2 regions of the Arthrobacter sp. SlRoot2-15 genome follow, and region 2 is predicted to be linked to the other one. Evidence: riboswitches for the same ligand, from Rfam matches in the RefSeq annotation. Region 2 holds a riboswitch; the other holds the start of a gene.
What was found. A riboswitch is a leader RNA that binds a small molecule or an ion and turns the genes downstream of it on or off. The one in region 2 is predicted to bind glycine.
Positions count from the first base shown of each region.

Region 1: another riboswitch for glycine. It lies ahead of gcvP (aminomethyl-transferring glycine dehydrogenase); the one in region 2 lies ahead of gcvP (aminomethyl-transferring glycine dehydrogenase).

Region 1 is NZ_AP046058.1:1,172,596-1,179,974, forward strand. It holds gene gcvP (aminomethyl-transferring glycine dehydrogenase) at 1-2,187, opposite strand, end outside; glycine riboswitch at 2,239-2,353, opposite strand; glycine riboswitch at 2,355-2,453, opposite strand; gene AC6I9V_RS05270 (TetR family transcriptional regulator) at 2,641-3,180, opposite strand; gene AC6I9V_RS05275 (MFS transporter) at 3,249-4,820, shown strand; gene AC6I9V_RS05280 (Dps family protein) at 4,922-5,404, opposite strand; gene AC6I9V_RS05285 (sigma-70 family RNA polymerase sigma factor) at 5,541-6,359, opposite strand; gene AC6I9V_RS05290 (flagellar protein FlgN) at 6,585-7,100, shown strand; gene AC6I9V_RS05295 (carbon storage regulator) at 7,107-7,367, opposite strand; gene AC6I9V_RS05300 (hypothetical protein) at 7,377-7,379, opposite strand, start outside.
Region 2 is NZ_AP046058.1:3,467,484-3,474,862, reverse strand. It holds gene AC6I9V_RS16155 (methylenetetrahydrofolate reductase) at 1-380, opposite strand, end outside; gene purU (formyltetrahydrofolate deformylase) at 507-1,379, opposite strand; gene AC6I9V_RS16145 (amino acid permease) at 1,424-2,893, opposite strand; glycine riboswitch at 3,050-3,147, opposite strand; glycine riboswitch at 3,430-3,529, shown strand; glycine riboswitch at 3,530-3,627, shown strand; gene gcvP (aminomethyl-transferring glycine dehydrogenase) at 3,677-6,529, shown strand; gene gcvT (glycine cleavage system aminomethyltransferase GcvT) at 6,540-7,379, shown strand, end outside.

The DNA of each region.
Region 1 (7,379 bases), 2.3 Mb from region 2:
GGCTGCGTTGCCCGGCATAAACGGGGCCAGGTGCGCCTTGGCCGCGACCGGGCCGACGCCGGGCCCGCCGCCGCCGTGCGGGATGCAGAAGGTCTTGTGCAGGTTCAGGTGTGAGACGTCGCCGCCGAACTGGCCCGGCTGGGCCAGGCCGACGAGGGCGTTGAGGTTGGCGCCGTCGATGTAGACCTGGCCGCCGGCGGCGTGGATGGCGTCGCAGACTTCGCGGACGTCGGCGTCGTAGACGCCGTGCGTGGACGGGTAGGTGATCATGATGCAGGACAGGGCGTCCTTGTTGGCCTCGATCTTGGCGGTGAGGTCCGCGTGGTCGATGGTGCCGTCGGTGGCGGTGGCCACGACGACGACCTTCATGCCGGCCAGCACCGCGGAGGCGGCGTTGGTGCCGTGCGCGGAGGCCGGGATCAGGCAGACGTTGCGCTGAGCTTCGCCGCGGGAGTGGTGGTAGCCGCGGATCGCGAGCAGGCCGGCGAGCTCGCCCTGGGAGCCGGCGTTGGGCTGGATGGAGACCTGGTCGTAGCCGGTGATTTCGGTCAGCTGGGCTTCGAGGTCCTCGATCAGTTCGCGCCAGCCGGCGGTCTGGGAGTCGGGGGCGAAGGGGTGGATGGAGGCGAATTCCGGCCAGGAGATCGCTTCCATCTCGGCCGTGGCGTTCAGCTTCATGGTGCACGAACCCAACGGAATCATGGTCCGGTCCAGCGCGAGGTCCCGGTCCGAGAGACGGCGGATGTAGCGCAGCAGCTGGGTCTCGGAACGGTGCGTGTTGAAGACCGGGTGCTGCAGGTAGTCGGAGGTGCGCTCGACGGCGGCGTCCAGGGCGAAGCCTTCCACGGAATCAACCACCGTGGCGCCGAAGGCGGCGACGACGTCGGCAACGTTTGCCGCCGTCGTCGCCTCATCGGCGGAGATGCCGACCGTGTCGGCATCGATGGAACGCAGGTTGATGCCCTTGGCATCGGCGGCGGCGATGATCTCCGCGGCCTTGCCCGGAACCGAGACGGTGACAGTGTCGAAGAACGAGGTGTGCAGCACGTTAAGGCCGGCGCCCTTGAGCGAGGCGGCGATGGTGCGGGCGTTGTTGTGGACGGTCTCGGCGATCGCCTTCAGCCCGTCCGGGCCGTGGTAGACGGCGTAGAACGAGGCCACGATGGCCAGCAGCGCCTGGGCCGTGCAGATGTTGGAGGTGGCCTTCTCGCGGCGGATGTGCTGCTCGCGGGTCTGCAGCGCCAGGCGGTAGGCGGGCATGCCGGCGTTGTCCTTGGAGACACCGACGAGGCGGCCGGGCATGGAGCGCTCGAGGCCCTTGGCTACGGCCATGTAGGCGGCGTGCGGGCCGCCGAAGAACAGCGGGACGCCGAAGCGCTGGGCGGAGCCGACGGCGATGTCCGCACCCTGCTCGCCCGGGGAGGTGATGAGGGTCAGGGACAGCAGGTCCGCCGCCACCGTGACGAGCGCGCCGCGTTCCTTGGCCTCGGCGATCACGGTGGTGTGGTCGAACACGCGGCCGGAAGCGCCCGGCTGCTGCAGCACAACGCCGTTGATGACGCCCTCGGGCAGGCCTTTGGACAGGTCTGCGACCTCAACTTCGAAGCCGAGGGCCTCGGCGCGGCCCTGGACGATGGCGATGGTCTGCGGCAGGCAGTCGGCGTCGAGGACGGTTTTGCCGTCGTGGGCCGTCTTGTTCTTGTTGGCCCGGCGCATCATCAGCACGGCCTCGGCGACGGCGGTGGCTTCGTCCAGCAGCGAGGCGTTGGCGATCGGCAGGCCCACGAGGTCCTGGACCATGGTCTGGAAGTTCAGCAGCGCCTCGAGCCGGCCCTGCGAGATTTCGGGCTGGTACGGCGTGTACGCGGTGTACCAGGCCGGGGCTTCGAGGATATTGCGGCGGATCACGGCCGGGGTGACGGTGTCGTAGTAGCCCTGGCCGATCATCTGCACGGCGGTCTTGTTCTTGGCGGCCAGCTTGCGCAGCTCGGCGAGGACTTCGACTTCGCTCAGTGCCGCGGCGAGCGCCAGGTCGGAGTCCTGGCGGATGTCCTTCGGAACGGCGGTGTCCACCAGCGCGTCGACGGTGTCGTGGCCGACAGCCTTCAGCATGGTGTCGACGTCGGCCTGGCGGCGGGCGCCGATGTGCCGGTCAACGAAGGACGTGGAGGCTGAGGTAACAGTCACAAGGAACTCCATAACTAAGGCGGCGCAGGGTACGCCACATTGATTCGGGTTCCTCCCCGCTCTGTATTGGACCTGAGAGTTTCCGCGCAACCGCTTTCGCGAGGCTCCGCTTGCACCGTCGGTGAGCACGGCGCGCCCGGGGCGTGCCTGCTGCTTTCCAGAGTTGCCTTGCCGCGGCGGTACATGGGCCTGAGAGATTCCTGGGGAGGGTTTGCTCCTACGGCGCCTGCTTGTACCTACTTGCAGAACTCTCCCGCCGCAGATCAAAGGCATATTCAATTGCTCGTGACCGCAGTCACAAGTCCCATTGTCCTATGCCGGAGGCACGTCCGCAAACTCCGGCGCACGGAGCGGTTCGGGTCACGCTTCGGGTGCCGCCGCAGGCCCCCTGATGGGACGCTCCCGCACCAACCCGCCACACCTGCGGGAGCCTCCCCGGGTTGGAGCGCCCACTCAGCCGCGCAGCCGTTCGACGGCGGCGAGCAGGCCGTCGACGTCGCCGGCCACCTCCGGCGGCGCCCCGCCGGGAGCCCGCGCGAGCATCGCGTTGAAGTACAGCCCATCCCCCATGTACAGCACAGCCTTGGCCATCGCAGGTCCGACGTCGGCAGCGAGCAGTGCCAGCCAGCTGGCCTGGACCCCGGCCATCCGCTGCAGGGTCTCAGCGTGCGCCACTTCGGCCAGCCGGGTAGCGGCCACAAACACCCGGTCCAGCGGGGTGTCGGCCCACACGGAGGATTTGATGAAGTACGCCGCCGCCCCCTCCGGCGCGGCGGCCATGGCATCCAGGTCTTCGGCGAGCAGCCGGTCCAGGCGCTCGAGCAACACCGCGATCATGGCTTCCTTGTTCGGGAAGTGGTACAGCAGGCCGCCCTTGGAGACACCTGCCAGCCTGGCCACCGCATCCAGCGTCGCGGCGCGTTCCCCCTCGGCGATGAGCAGGGATTCGAAGGCGTCGAGGACGGCTTCGCGGGCGACGGGTTTTCTGGCCATGGATTACATCATGCCTGTCGGGACGCGCATTTCTTAACTATACCGTCCAGACGGTACAGTTATCTTTTATGAGCACCATATTCCTGCCGGACCCTGACCGCACCGCCACGGCCCCGGAGCCGCGCGCGCCCTGGCGGGACTGGCTGGCGCTCACCCTGCTGATGTTCCCGGTGCTGCTGGTGGCCGTGGATAACACGGCCCTGACGTTCGCGCTGCCCGCGATTGCCCGAAGCCTGGATGCCACCGGGGTGGAACTGCTCTGGATTGTTGACTCGTACCCGCTGGTCCTGGCCGGCCTGCTCGTGGCGATTGGCAGCCTGGGTGACAGGATTGGCCGCCGGCGGCTGCTGCTGGTCGGCAGCACGGGCTTTGCGGCCGTCTCCGCGGTGACGGCCTTTGCACCCGGCGCGGAGTGGCTGATCGCCGGCCGGGCCGGGCTCGGTTTCTTCGGCGCCATGCTGATGCCATCCACCCTGTCGCTGATCCGGAACATCTTTCCGGAGCCCAACCGGCGGCGGCTCGCGGTGGCGATCTGGGCCGCCGGCTTCTCCGGCGGCGCGGCATTGGGCCCCATCCTGGGCGGCTGGCTGGTGGAGCACCTCTGGTGGGGTGCGGTTCTCCTCGTCGCGGTGCCCATCATCCTGCCGCTGCTGGCCCTCGGTCCGGCGCTGATCCCGGAATCCCGCGACCCGAAGCCCGGCCCCGTGGACGTACCCAGCATCGCCCTGTCCCTGCTGGCCATGGTCCCGGCGGTGTACGGCATCAAGATCCTGGCGACCCACGGCCCGGCACCGGAGGCGCTGGCCGCCCTCGGCGTCGGTCTCCTGATGGGGTACACCTTCGTCCGCCGCCAGCGCCGGCTAGCAGCCTCGCCGGCGACGGCTCCCCTGCTGGACCTCAGCCTCTTTGGCAACCCGGTCTTCAGCACCGCCATCACGGCGAACGTGCTGGCGCTGTTTTCCTACAACGGCTTTATTCTCTTCCTCGCCCAGCACCTGCAGCTGCTCGAGGGCCAGTCGCCGTCGGAGTCCGGACTGGCGATGGTTCCGGCCCTGGCCGCCACGGTTGTCGCGGGCCTGCTCGCGGTGCCGCTGGTGCGCAAGGTCCGCCCGGGCTTTGTGGTGGCGGGCGGGCTGCTGTTGAGCGCCACGGGCTATGCCCTGGTGGCCGTGGGCGACCACGGCGCCGGTCCCGGCATGTTGCTGGCGGCGCTGCTGGTGCTCTGCCTGGGCGTCGGCGCGGCCGAGACCATCTCCAACGACCTGATCCTAGGGGCCGTCCCGGCCGCGAAATCCGGCGCGGCGGCCGCCATTTCGGAAACCGGTTATGAGATCGGCTCCCTGCTCGGCACCGCCATCCTCGGCTCGATCCTTACCGCGTCCTACCAGCGGAACCTCAGGTTGCCCGCCGACGTCGCCGGCGCCGGCCCCGGGGCGGCCCACCAGGCCGGCGAGACCCTTGCCGGGGCAACCGAGCTGGCCCGGAGCCTCCCGGCCCCGCTGGCCGAGGCCGTGACGGCCGCCGCCAGGACCGCATTCGACTCCGGCGTCCACATCACGGCCACGATTGCCCTGGTGCTGATGGCGGGCGCGGCCGTCCTCGCCGCCGTCGTACTGCGTAAAGTGCCGAGGGCCGCCTGAACAGGCTTACCCGAGGGGTAAAGCGCGTTAAACGCCGGACGCCCGACGCCGGGAGGGAAACCCGGCGCCGGACGCTTGGAAAGGCGCGTGGAAGGTTGCGTCTATTTCTTGGCGTCAGGGGTGGTGACGCTGGCGGAGGCACGCATGGTCTCAGCGTTCACCATCCAGGCGAACTGCTCGAACTTGGCAATGAATTCGTGCAGCAGGTCCGCGGTGGTGGGGTCTTCCTCGTCCACCTCGTCGTGCACCTTGCGCATGGTGCCGACGGCGGCTTCGAGCGCGGCGACGATCTTGTCGATCGCGTCCTTGGTGTTGATGAGCCCGGCCGGGAATTCCGCAAGGGCGGTGGACTTGGAGACGGTGGAACTGCGGCCGTCCGGCAGGGCGTGCAGGGCGCGCATCCGCTCGGCCAGGTCGTCGGCGAATCCGCGGGCGGCTTCGATGATCTCGTCGAGCTGGAGGTGGAGGTCGCGGAAGTTGGTTCCCACGATGTTCCAGTGCGCCTGTTTGCCCTGGACGTGGAGTTCAATCAGGTCCACGAGAACGGCCTGCAGGTTGCTTGTCAGGGTGGGTGTTGCTTTCATGCATCCTCCTTGATCGGAACGGCTGGTACGGCGTTATGCCTCAGACGGTACCCCAGGGAGGACGCGGCCCGCGATGGCCGCGGGTGAATTTCACGGTCAGCTTACTAAGTGAGCTTAGTAAGCGTTCCGAGCGGCTTTAGACGGCCTGGTTGAGCATCGGCCCCTGCGGGAAGATGGCCCGGGTGATCCCGCCGGCAGTCGCTTCGGAGAGCTGGGCCAGGTAATCGTTCCGGCGGCGCGGCGTGATCCGCGACTGCGGCTCGAAGCTCTGGTCCGGGTCGTCGGCGTAGTGGGCGGTGAGGCCGTCGCGCATCAGCCGGATCGCTTCGGCGCGCTGCTGCGACACCGCGGCGTGCGTGGAACCCAGCTCGGCGGCCAGGTCCTTGACGGTGCGGTCCCCGAAGTAGATCTCCTCGACCACATAGCGCATCCGCTCCGGGAGGGACTTCACGGCGGCCCGCAGGTACTGGAGCCGTTCGTCCGCGAGCACCGAGTGCTCCGGAGACAGGGTTTCCGCCGCCAGCGTGTCCACAACGGCGTCGTCGAGCGGCGTGAGGGTGCGGGACGCGTCTGCGAGCGCCGCCTCCACCACGCTTTGCTGGACACCCAGCGCGGAGGCAATCTCGTCCACCGAGGGCGTGCGGCCGAGGGCGGCGGCGAGGGTCTCCTGGACGGACATGGTCTCTTTGATACGACGGCGCGCGGAGCGGGTGGCCCAGTCGCTGGCCCGCATTTCGTCCGCGAAGGCGCCCAGGATGCGGCGCCGGGCGAAGGCGCCGAAGGGCACGCCAAGGTCGGGGTCGAAGGAGTCCGCCGACGTAATCAAGGCAACGGCGCCAGCCGACGCCAGGTCATCGCGCGAGAGGTGGGACGCCTTCGAGCACAAATCTGAGACGAGATAACCCACCAGCGGAAGGTGCTGGGTGACCATCTCGTTGCGTTCCACGCGATTCAATAGTGTGTCCCCCCATGAGACCGGATCAGGAGCTTAAAAACCCTGAGAGCCGCACCCGCAAACGGTCCCGCGCTCCCCCCATGGGAGGCGGTGTTCGAAGCTCGGGCGCAGCACCCAGAACGAAACCTATCACCTGATCTGGAATCTGCGTGTAGCCTCAGGGAAAAGCTTGGCGGAAAATGCGGAATGCCGTAATTTGGCCGGGATGGCAAGGGAATGGGGCCCATGGGTGCAGGGGATCTTTCGGCGGCGCTGTGGCAGGAGCGGCGGCAGTTGGAACTGCTGTTGTTCAGGCTGGAAACCCAGCGCCTGCACGTGGCTGCCGGCAACACCCAATGGCTGATCTTTACCGCGTCCGAGGTGGAGTCGGTACTGGACCGGCTGCGGTTCGAGGCGCTGGCCCGGAACGTCGAATCGGCGGCCGTGGCGGCCGAATGGGGTCTTCCGGCGCAGGCGACGCTGGTTGAACTTATTGCCGCCGCCCCGCAGGGTTCGTGGCCGACGGTCCTGCGGGAGCACCTGGACGGCCTGCGGGAACTTCTGGGCCGCCTCGGCGACACGGCCCGCGCCAGCGAGGAGATGCTTGCGAGCCTGCAACTGCCCGCCGCTTCCGGCGATCCGGCCGGGATGCTGGAGCAGCTGACGATGGCGGGAAACATTGACCGGGCCTTGGCCATTACGCGCCGCGCCGCCCAGCCGCTGATGGCCCAGTACCTCGGCGACGACGCGAATTCCCACTGACCGCCGTTAGTCGACGGGGCGGACGGCCGCGGGGGGCAGCAACCCGCGCAGGGCGTCCTCGGTTCGGGATCCGGCTTGCGCACCGGCTTCGGCCGCCGCCAGGTTCGCCGCGGCGATGGCCTCGATGACTTCCCGGCGCTGGATCGGGACCCCGCGGGGCGCCTCGATGCCGATCCGGACGCCGTCTCCGCGGCCTTCCAGAACAGTGATGACGATGCCGTCGCCGATCATGATCTGTTCGCCCGGCTTGCGTGTAAGTACCAGCATTCTCTCAATCTA
Region 2 (7,379 bases):
TCCAGCAGGCGGGCGCTGCTCGGGTAGGGGCCGGCTGCCTGCGCCGCGTCGCCGCCGACGGCGAAGACCTCGGTGACCCCGGCAGCCTCGCAGACTTTGAGGATGCCTGCGAGTTCCGCGCGGCCTTCGAGGCTGCGGGCCGCGAGGTGGGGCACCACGCGGTAACCGAGCTGGCCCAGCTGGACCGCCGTTTGCACGGTGGGCTTGACCCCGTGATGCGGAAGGCAGGTGACCGTGAGTTTCGAGCCCGCCGGGAGGGCCGCCTGAACCCTGGCGACGATGCCGTCGGTGGGAACGATTTCCAGCCGCGTGGGAAGCTGCGGATCACTACCGACGGGCCGGGTTGAGGGGGAAGTGGGCGTAAGAGAATTAACCGTCACGAGGTACTCCAAGGAATAGCCGGCGCAAGGCGCCGGAGCGGACAGGCCGGAACGGACGGAACCGGACCCGGCAGGTCATCATGCGAAGCCCCGGATGAGGGGGCTTCGCATGATCGTGGGGACGCGTCAGCGAAGTATGACGGTCCTGTTGCCGGAAAGAATGATTCGTCCTTCGGCATGCCAGCGGACGGCGTTCGTCAGGGCTTTGCATTCGGCGTCCCGGCCCACCGCGACCAGGTCAGCGGGGGTGTAGGTGTGGTCCACCTCGATCACCTGCTGGGCAATGATGGGTCCCTCGTCCAGCTCGGAATTGACGTAGTGCGCGGTGGCCCCGACGGTCTTGACGCCCCGGTCGTACGCCTGGTGGTAGGGCCTGGCGCCCTTGAAGCTCGGCAGGAATGAATGGTGGATGTTGATGGCCCTGCCGGCGAGGCGGCCCGTGAGGTTGTCACTCAGGACCTGCATGTAGCGGGCGAGGACCACCAGCTCCACCTGGTAGCGATCCACCAGTGAGAGCAGCGTTGCTTCGGCGGCGGGCTTGGTTTGCTGGCTCACCGGCACGTGATGGAACGGAATCCCGTGCCAGGTGACGAGATCCTCGTGGTCCTGGTGGTTGGACACGACGGCCACGATCTCCACGGGCAGTTCGCCGATGCGGGCGCGGAAGAGCAGGTCGTTGAGGCAGTGGCCGTATTTGGACACCATGACCAGAATCCTCTCTTTCCGGCCGTGGCGTTCGAGCCGCCAATTCATGTCCCACTCCCCGGCCACCGGAACGAAATCCTGCCGGAGGGCTTCGACGTCAGCGCCCGCACCCGCTGCGACGAAGTGCACGCGCATAAAGAAGTGCTGTTCCTGCCGGTCGCCGAACTGCTTGATGTCGATGATGTTGCAGCCGTGGGCCAGCAGGAATTCAGAGACGGCGTGGATGATTCCGGGTGACTCGGCGCAGTCGAGGGTGAGGACAAATTCCGTGCTGGGCGCCACCGGCTTTTCCAACGCCGGGAGGGAGGACGGGGTGGCGGGTGTGGCTTCTCCGGTGGTCACAGGCTGTCCACCGCCTGGCGTCCGCCTGCGACATCCTGCTCAGACTGAAGTTCGTCCTTGAACGCCTGGTAGCGAGCCAGGTGCGCGGGACGGCGGCGCAGGACGAACCATGCCGCGCCGAGGATGATGAACCAGATGGGGGTCACCAGAAGCGCCGTGAGGGTGTCCGGCTGGGTGGTCAGGGTCCAGAGCACGAAGGCGAAGAAGGCGAAGACCGCCCAGACCATGGGGATGCCGCCGGGCATCTTGAACTTCGAGGCGGCATGCAGGTGCGGGCGGCGCCGGCGGAAGGCGATGTAGCTGGCCAGGATGATCGACCAGACGAAGACGAAGCAGACGGCGGAAACGGTGGTGACCATCTCAAAGGCCTTGCCGATGTTCTCCCCGGCGTACATCAGCACCACACCCGCCAGCAGCAGCACGCAGGAGAGGAATAGCGCATTCTGGGGAACCTTGCGGCGCGACAGGGCACCGAAACGGACCGGCGCGTCACCTTCCTGGGCCAAGCCGTAGACCATCCGGGACGTGGAGTAGATTCCGGAGTTGGCCGAGGACATCGCCGAGGAAAGGACCACCAGGTTGACGACCGTGGCAGCGGCCCCGAGGCCGGCCAGGGAGAACATGGCGATGAAGGGGCTGTGTCCGGCGGCGAACTGGGTCCAGGGGATGACGGACATCAGGATGATGAGGGCGCCCACGTAGAACAGCAGTACACGGATCGGGATGGAGTTGATGGCCCGGGGCAGGTTCTTCTCCGGGTCCTTGGCCTCTGCCGCAGTGGTGCCCACCAGTTCGATGCCCACGAAGGCGAACACGGCAATCTGGAAGCCGGCGACGAAGCCCATGAACTCGTTCGGGAAGAAGCCTCCGTGGCTCCACAGGTTGCTGAAAGTAGCGGGTCCGGCGTCGGACCTGAATCCGCTGAAAATCATGAACAGGCCCACGATAATCAACGCCGCGATGGCGATGATCTTGATCAGCGCGAACCAGAACTCGGTTTCGCCGAAGGCCTTCACCGTGGTCAGGTTCAGCAGCAGCAGGATGGCGACGGTGACCAGTCCCGGTATCCACAGGGGCAGCCCGGGCCAGAGCTCCTGGGAGTAGCCGGCGATGGCGATAACGTCGGCGATGCCGGTGATCACCCAGCAGAACCAGTAGGTCCAGCCGGTGAAGAAGCCGGCCCAGGGGCCAAGCAAGTCCGCCGCGAAATCACTGAAGGACTTGTAGTGGAGGTTGGACAGCAGCAGCTCACCCATGGCCCGCATGACGAAGAACAGCATAAAGCCGATGATCATGTAGACGAAGATTACGGAAGGGCCGGCCGCCGAGATGGTCTTTCCCGAGCCCATAAAAAGGCCGGTGCCGATGGCGCCGCCGATCGCGATGAGCTGGATGTGCCGGTTGCTGAGCTGGCGCTCAAGGTGGGGGGCTTCAACCGGAGCCGAAGGTGGTCGTTGAATCGTCATAAGGAACTCCATCGTTCAAGTGGCACTTCGGTGCCACGATGATTCGGGTTCCTCCCCGCTCTGTCTTGGACCTGAGAGTTTCCGCGTTCCTGCCCCCGCAGACCCGCTTGCACCTTCGGTGAGCCAGGAACGTGCCTGGCTGCTTTCCAGAGTTGCCTCGCCGCGGCGGTACATGGGCCTGAGAGATTCCTGGGGAGGATTTGCTCCTACGGCGCCTGCTGTATGTACCGGCAGGACTCTCCCGCCGCAGATCATAGGCATGTTCATTTGTGAATGTTACGGACGGCCCAGTGGCGTGGAGGTTAGCTCCGAACAAAGCGCGCCGTCGTGGGTGCGGTGCCCCGGATGTGCCGGGACCTGCACCCACCATGGCCGGATCACCCTCGAAGGACATCGTCCGGCCGACTCAGTGTGTGATGGATCACTCGGGAAAGTCAAGCCCCGCAAATGTGACATTGCCCGGCGGCCGCATTGTTGCCCCTCCCCGGGATGGCGTGTACGGTGTGAGGCGAATCACCACATTCGAATATGCCTTTCGAGCCGTGGCGGGAGAGTCCTCCCCGTCACCAACGGGCAGGCGCCGTAGGAGCAAATCCTCCCCAGGAATCTCTCAGGCCCATGTACCGCCGCGGCGAGGCAACTCTGGAAAGCAGTCAGGAAAGTTCCTGGCTCACCGACGGTGCAAGCGGACAACGGTCCGCGGAATCTCTCAGGTCCAATACAGAGCGGGGAGGAACCCGGTCCCTTCCGGCGCCTTGCGCCGGCCAAACCTTGGAGTTCCTCTTGACGGTTCAATCTCTTTCATCCAATTTCGCTGACCGCCATATTGGCGCCCGCCGCGAGGCCGACGTCGACACCATGCTGAAGGCTGTCGGCTACGACAGTGTCGACGGCCTGGTGGATACTGCTGTCCCTGATTCAATCCGCCAGGAAAAGCCCCTCACCCTGGCCGCGGCGCTGAGCGAAGTCGAAGTCCTCGCCGAGCTGCGCAAGCTGGCCGCCAAGAACAAGACCGCCGTGCAGATGATCGGCCAGGGCTACTACGACACCGTCACCCCGGCCGTGATCCGCCGCAATATCCTCGAAGCCCCGGCCTGGTACACCGCCTACACGCCGTACCAGCCCGAGATCTCGCAGGGCCGGCTCGAGGCGCTGCTGAACTTCCAGACCATGGTCCAGGACCTCGTGGGCCTGCCGATCGCCAACGCCTCGCTGCTGGACGAAGCCACCGCCGTCGCCGAGGCCGTGCTGATGATGCGCCGGGCAAATAAGAACAAGTCCGCTCACGACGGCAAGACCGTCCTCGACGCCGACTGCCTGCCGCAGACCATCGCCATCGTCCAGGGCCGCGCCGAGGCCCTCGGCTTCGAGGTTGAGGTCGCCGATTTGTCCAAGGGCCTGCCCGAGGGTGTCATCAACGGCGTTGTGCTGCAGCAGCCGGGCGTTTCCGGCCGGGTTTGGGACCAGTCCGGTGTGATCGCCGAGGCCAAGGAGCGCGGCGCACTGGTCACCGTGGCCGCGGACCTGCTTGCCCTGACCCTCATCACTCCCCCGGGCGAGCATGGCGCGGACATCGCCGTCGGCTCGACCCAGCGCTTCGGTGTCCCGCTGTTCTTCGGCGGCCCGCACGCCGCCTACATGGCGGTGCGCGAGGGCATGGAACGCACGCTCCCGGGCCGGATCGTCGGCGTATCCAAGGACAACGCCGGCATCCCCGCCTACCGCCTGGCGTTGCAGACCCGCGAGCAGCACATCCGCCGGGAGAAGGCCACCTCCAACATCTGCACCGCCCAGGCGCTGCTGGCCATCGTGTCCTCTTTCTACGCCGTCTACCACGGCCCGGACGGGCTGAAGGCAATCGCCGAGGCCGTCCACAACAACGCCCGCGCCCTGGCCGCCACACTGAAGATTGCCGGCCGCGAACTGGCAAGCGATTCCTTCTTCGACACCATCACGGTCCGGGTGCCGGGCAAGGCCGCGAAGGCCATCGCCGCCGCCGAGGCCCGGGGCATCAACCTGCGGCTCATCGACGCGGACACAGTTGGCGTGTCCGTCGATGAAACCACGACGCCGGAAGTCCTCTCCGCTGTGGTCGTCGCCTTTGGCGCCGGTCCGCTCGTGGAGGCCAAGGGCTTCGAACTGCCCGACTCGGTGCTGCGCACCTCCGACTACCTGCAGCACCCGGTCTTCAACACCCACCGATCCGAGACCCAGCTGCTGCGCTACATCCGCCGCCTCTCGGACCGGGACCTCGCCCTGGACCGCACCATGATCCCGCTGGGTTCCTGCACCATGAAGCTGAACGCCACGGCCGAGATGGAGGCGATCTCCTGGCCGGAGTTCGCCTCCATCCACCCCTTCGCGCCGGACTCCCAGACCGAAGGGTGGCGCGAACTCATCAGCGGCCTCGAGGCTGACCTCGCCGAAATCACCGGCTACGACCAGGTCTCCATCCAGCCAAACGCCGGCTCCCAGGGTGAACTCGCGGGCCTGCTCGCGATCCGCGGCTACCACCACTCCCGCGGCGATGCCCAGCGCAACGTCTGCCTGATCCCGGCCTCGGCGCACGGTACCAACGCCGCCTCCGCGGTGCTCGCCGGCATGAAGGTCGTCGTGGTGGCGACAGCTTCGGACGGCACGATCGACCACGCGGACCTGCAGGCAAAGATCGAGCAGCACAAGGACGTGCTCTCGGCGATTATGATCACCTATCCGTCCACGCACGGCGTCTACGACGCCGACGTCCGAGAGGTCTGCGACGCCATCCACGCCGCTGGCGGGCAGGTCTACGTCGACGGCGCCAACCTCAACGCCCTCGTCGGCCTGGCCCAGCCGGGGCAGTTCGGCGGCGACGTCTCGCACCTGAACCTGCACAAGACCTTCTGCATCCCGCACGGCGGCGGCGGACCCGGCGTCGGCCCGGTTGCGGCCAAGGCGCACTTGGCGCCGTTTATGCCCGGCGACGCGAACAAGGCCGCCGACCAGGGCGGGACAGGCGTGGCCATCTCAGCGTCCCGGTACGGCTCGGCCGGCGTCCTGCCGATCTCCTGGGCGTACGTGAAGCTCATGGGCGGGCAGGGCCTGACCGAGGCGACCAAGTCGGCCCTCCTCGCCGCGAACTACATCGCTGCACGGTTGGATGAGCACTTCCCGGTGCTCTACACCGGCGAAAGCGGACTGGTGGCGCACGAGTGCATTCTGGACCTGCGTGAACTCACGGCCAGGACCGGTGTCACCGCGGAGGACGTCGCCAAGCGCCTGATCGACTTCGGCTTCCACGCCCCCACGCTGTCTTTCCCCGTGGCGGGCACCCTGATGGTGGAGCCCACGGAGTCCGAGGACCTCGCGGAGATCGACCGCTTCATCGCGGCGATGATCACGATCCGGCAGGAGATCGACCAGGTGGCCAGCGGTGAGTTCACGGTGGAGAACTCCCCGCTGCGCAACGCACCCCACACGGCGGCCGCCGTCGTCTCGTCCGACTGGGAGCGGGCGTATCCGCGCGAGCAGGCCGCCTTCCCGGTCCACACGCTTAGGCAGGACAAGTACTTCCCGCCGGTCGGCCGGATCGACGGTGCAGCCGGCGACCGGAACCTGGTCTGCTCCTGCCCTCCGCTTTCCGAATTCGAGAACTAAGGATCCCCTGATGAGTGAGAACTACACCGCCCTCTTCGAGCAGCACAAAAAAGCCGGCGCCTCCTTCACGGACTTCGGCGGCTGGCAGATGCCCCTTAAGTACGAATCGGAACTGGCCGAGCACCACGCCGTCCGCAACGCCGCGGGCTTGTTCGACCTCTCCCACATGGGTGAGGTCTGGGTCAGCGGCCCGGACGCCGCCGCGTTCCTCGACTTTGCCCTGGCCGGGAAGCTCTCGGCTGTGGCCGTGGGCAAGGCCAAGTACTCGCTGATCTGCCAGGAAGACGGCGGCATCATCGATGACCTCATCTCCTACCGCCGCGCCGAAGACAGGTACCTGGTGGTCCCCAACGCCGGAAACGCTGAGGTAGTGGCCGCGGCCTTGGCCGAGCGGGCTGCAGGCTTTGACGTCACGGTGGAGAACGTCTCCGCCGAAACTTCGCTGATCGCCGTCCAGGGCCCCAACGCCGAAGCGATCCTGCTGGCCCTGGTCCCGGCCGGGCAGCACGCGCTGGTCACCGAGCTGAAGTACTACGCCGCGGTTGAGGTTCAGATCAACGGACAGGACCTGCTGCTCGCCCGCACCGGCTACACCGGCGAGGACGGCTTTGAAATCTACGTTCCCAACGAGGACGCCGCCGGCCTCTGGGAAGCACTGCTGGAAACCGGTGCCAGCCAGCGGCTTATCCCCGCCGGCCTGGCCTGCCGCGACTCGTTGCGTCTGGAAGCCGGCATGCCGCTCTACGGCAACGAGCTCTCCCGCGAAGGCAACCCGTACGCGGCAGGCCTGGGACCGGTCGTCTCGCTCGCCAAGGAGTCGGACTTCGTCGGCAAGGCGGCCCTGGCCGAA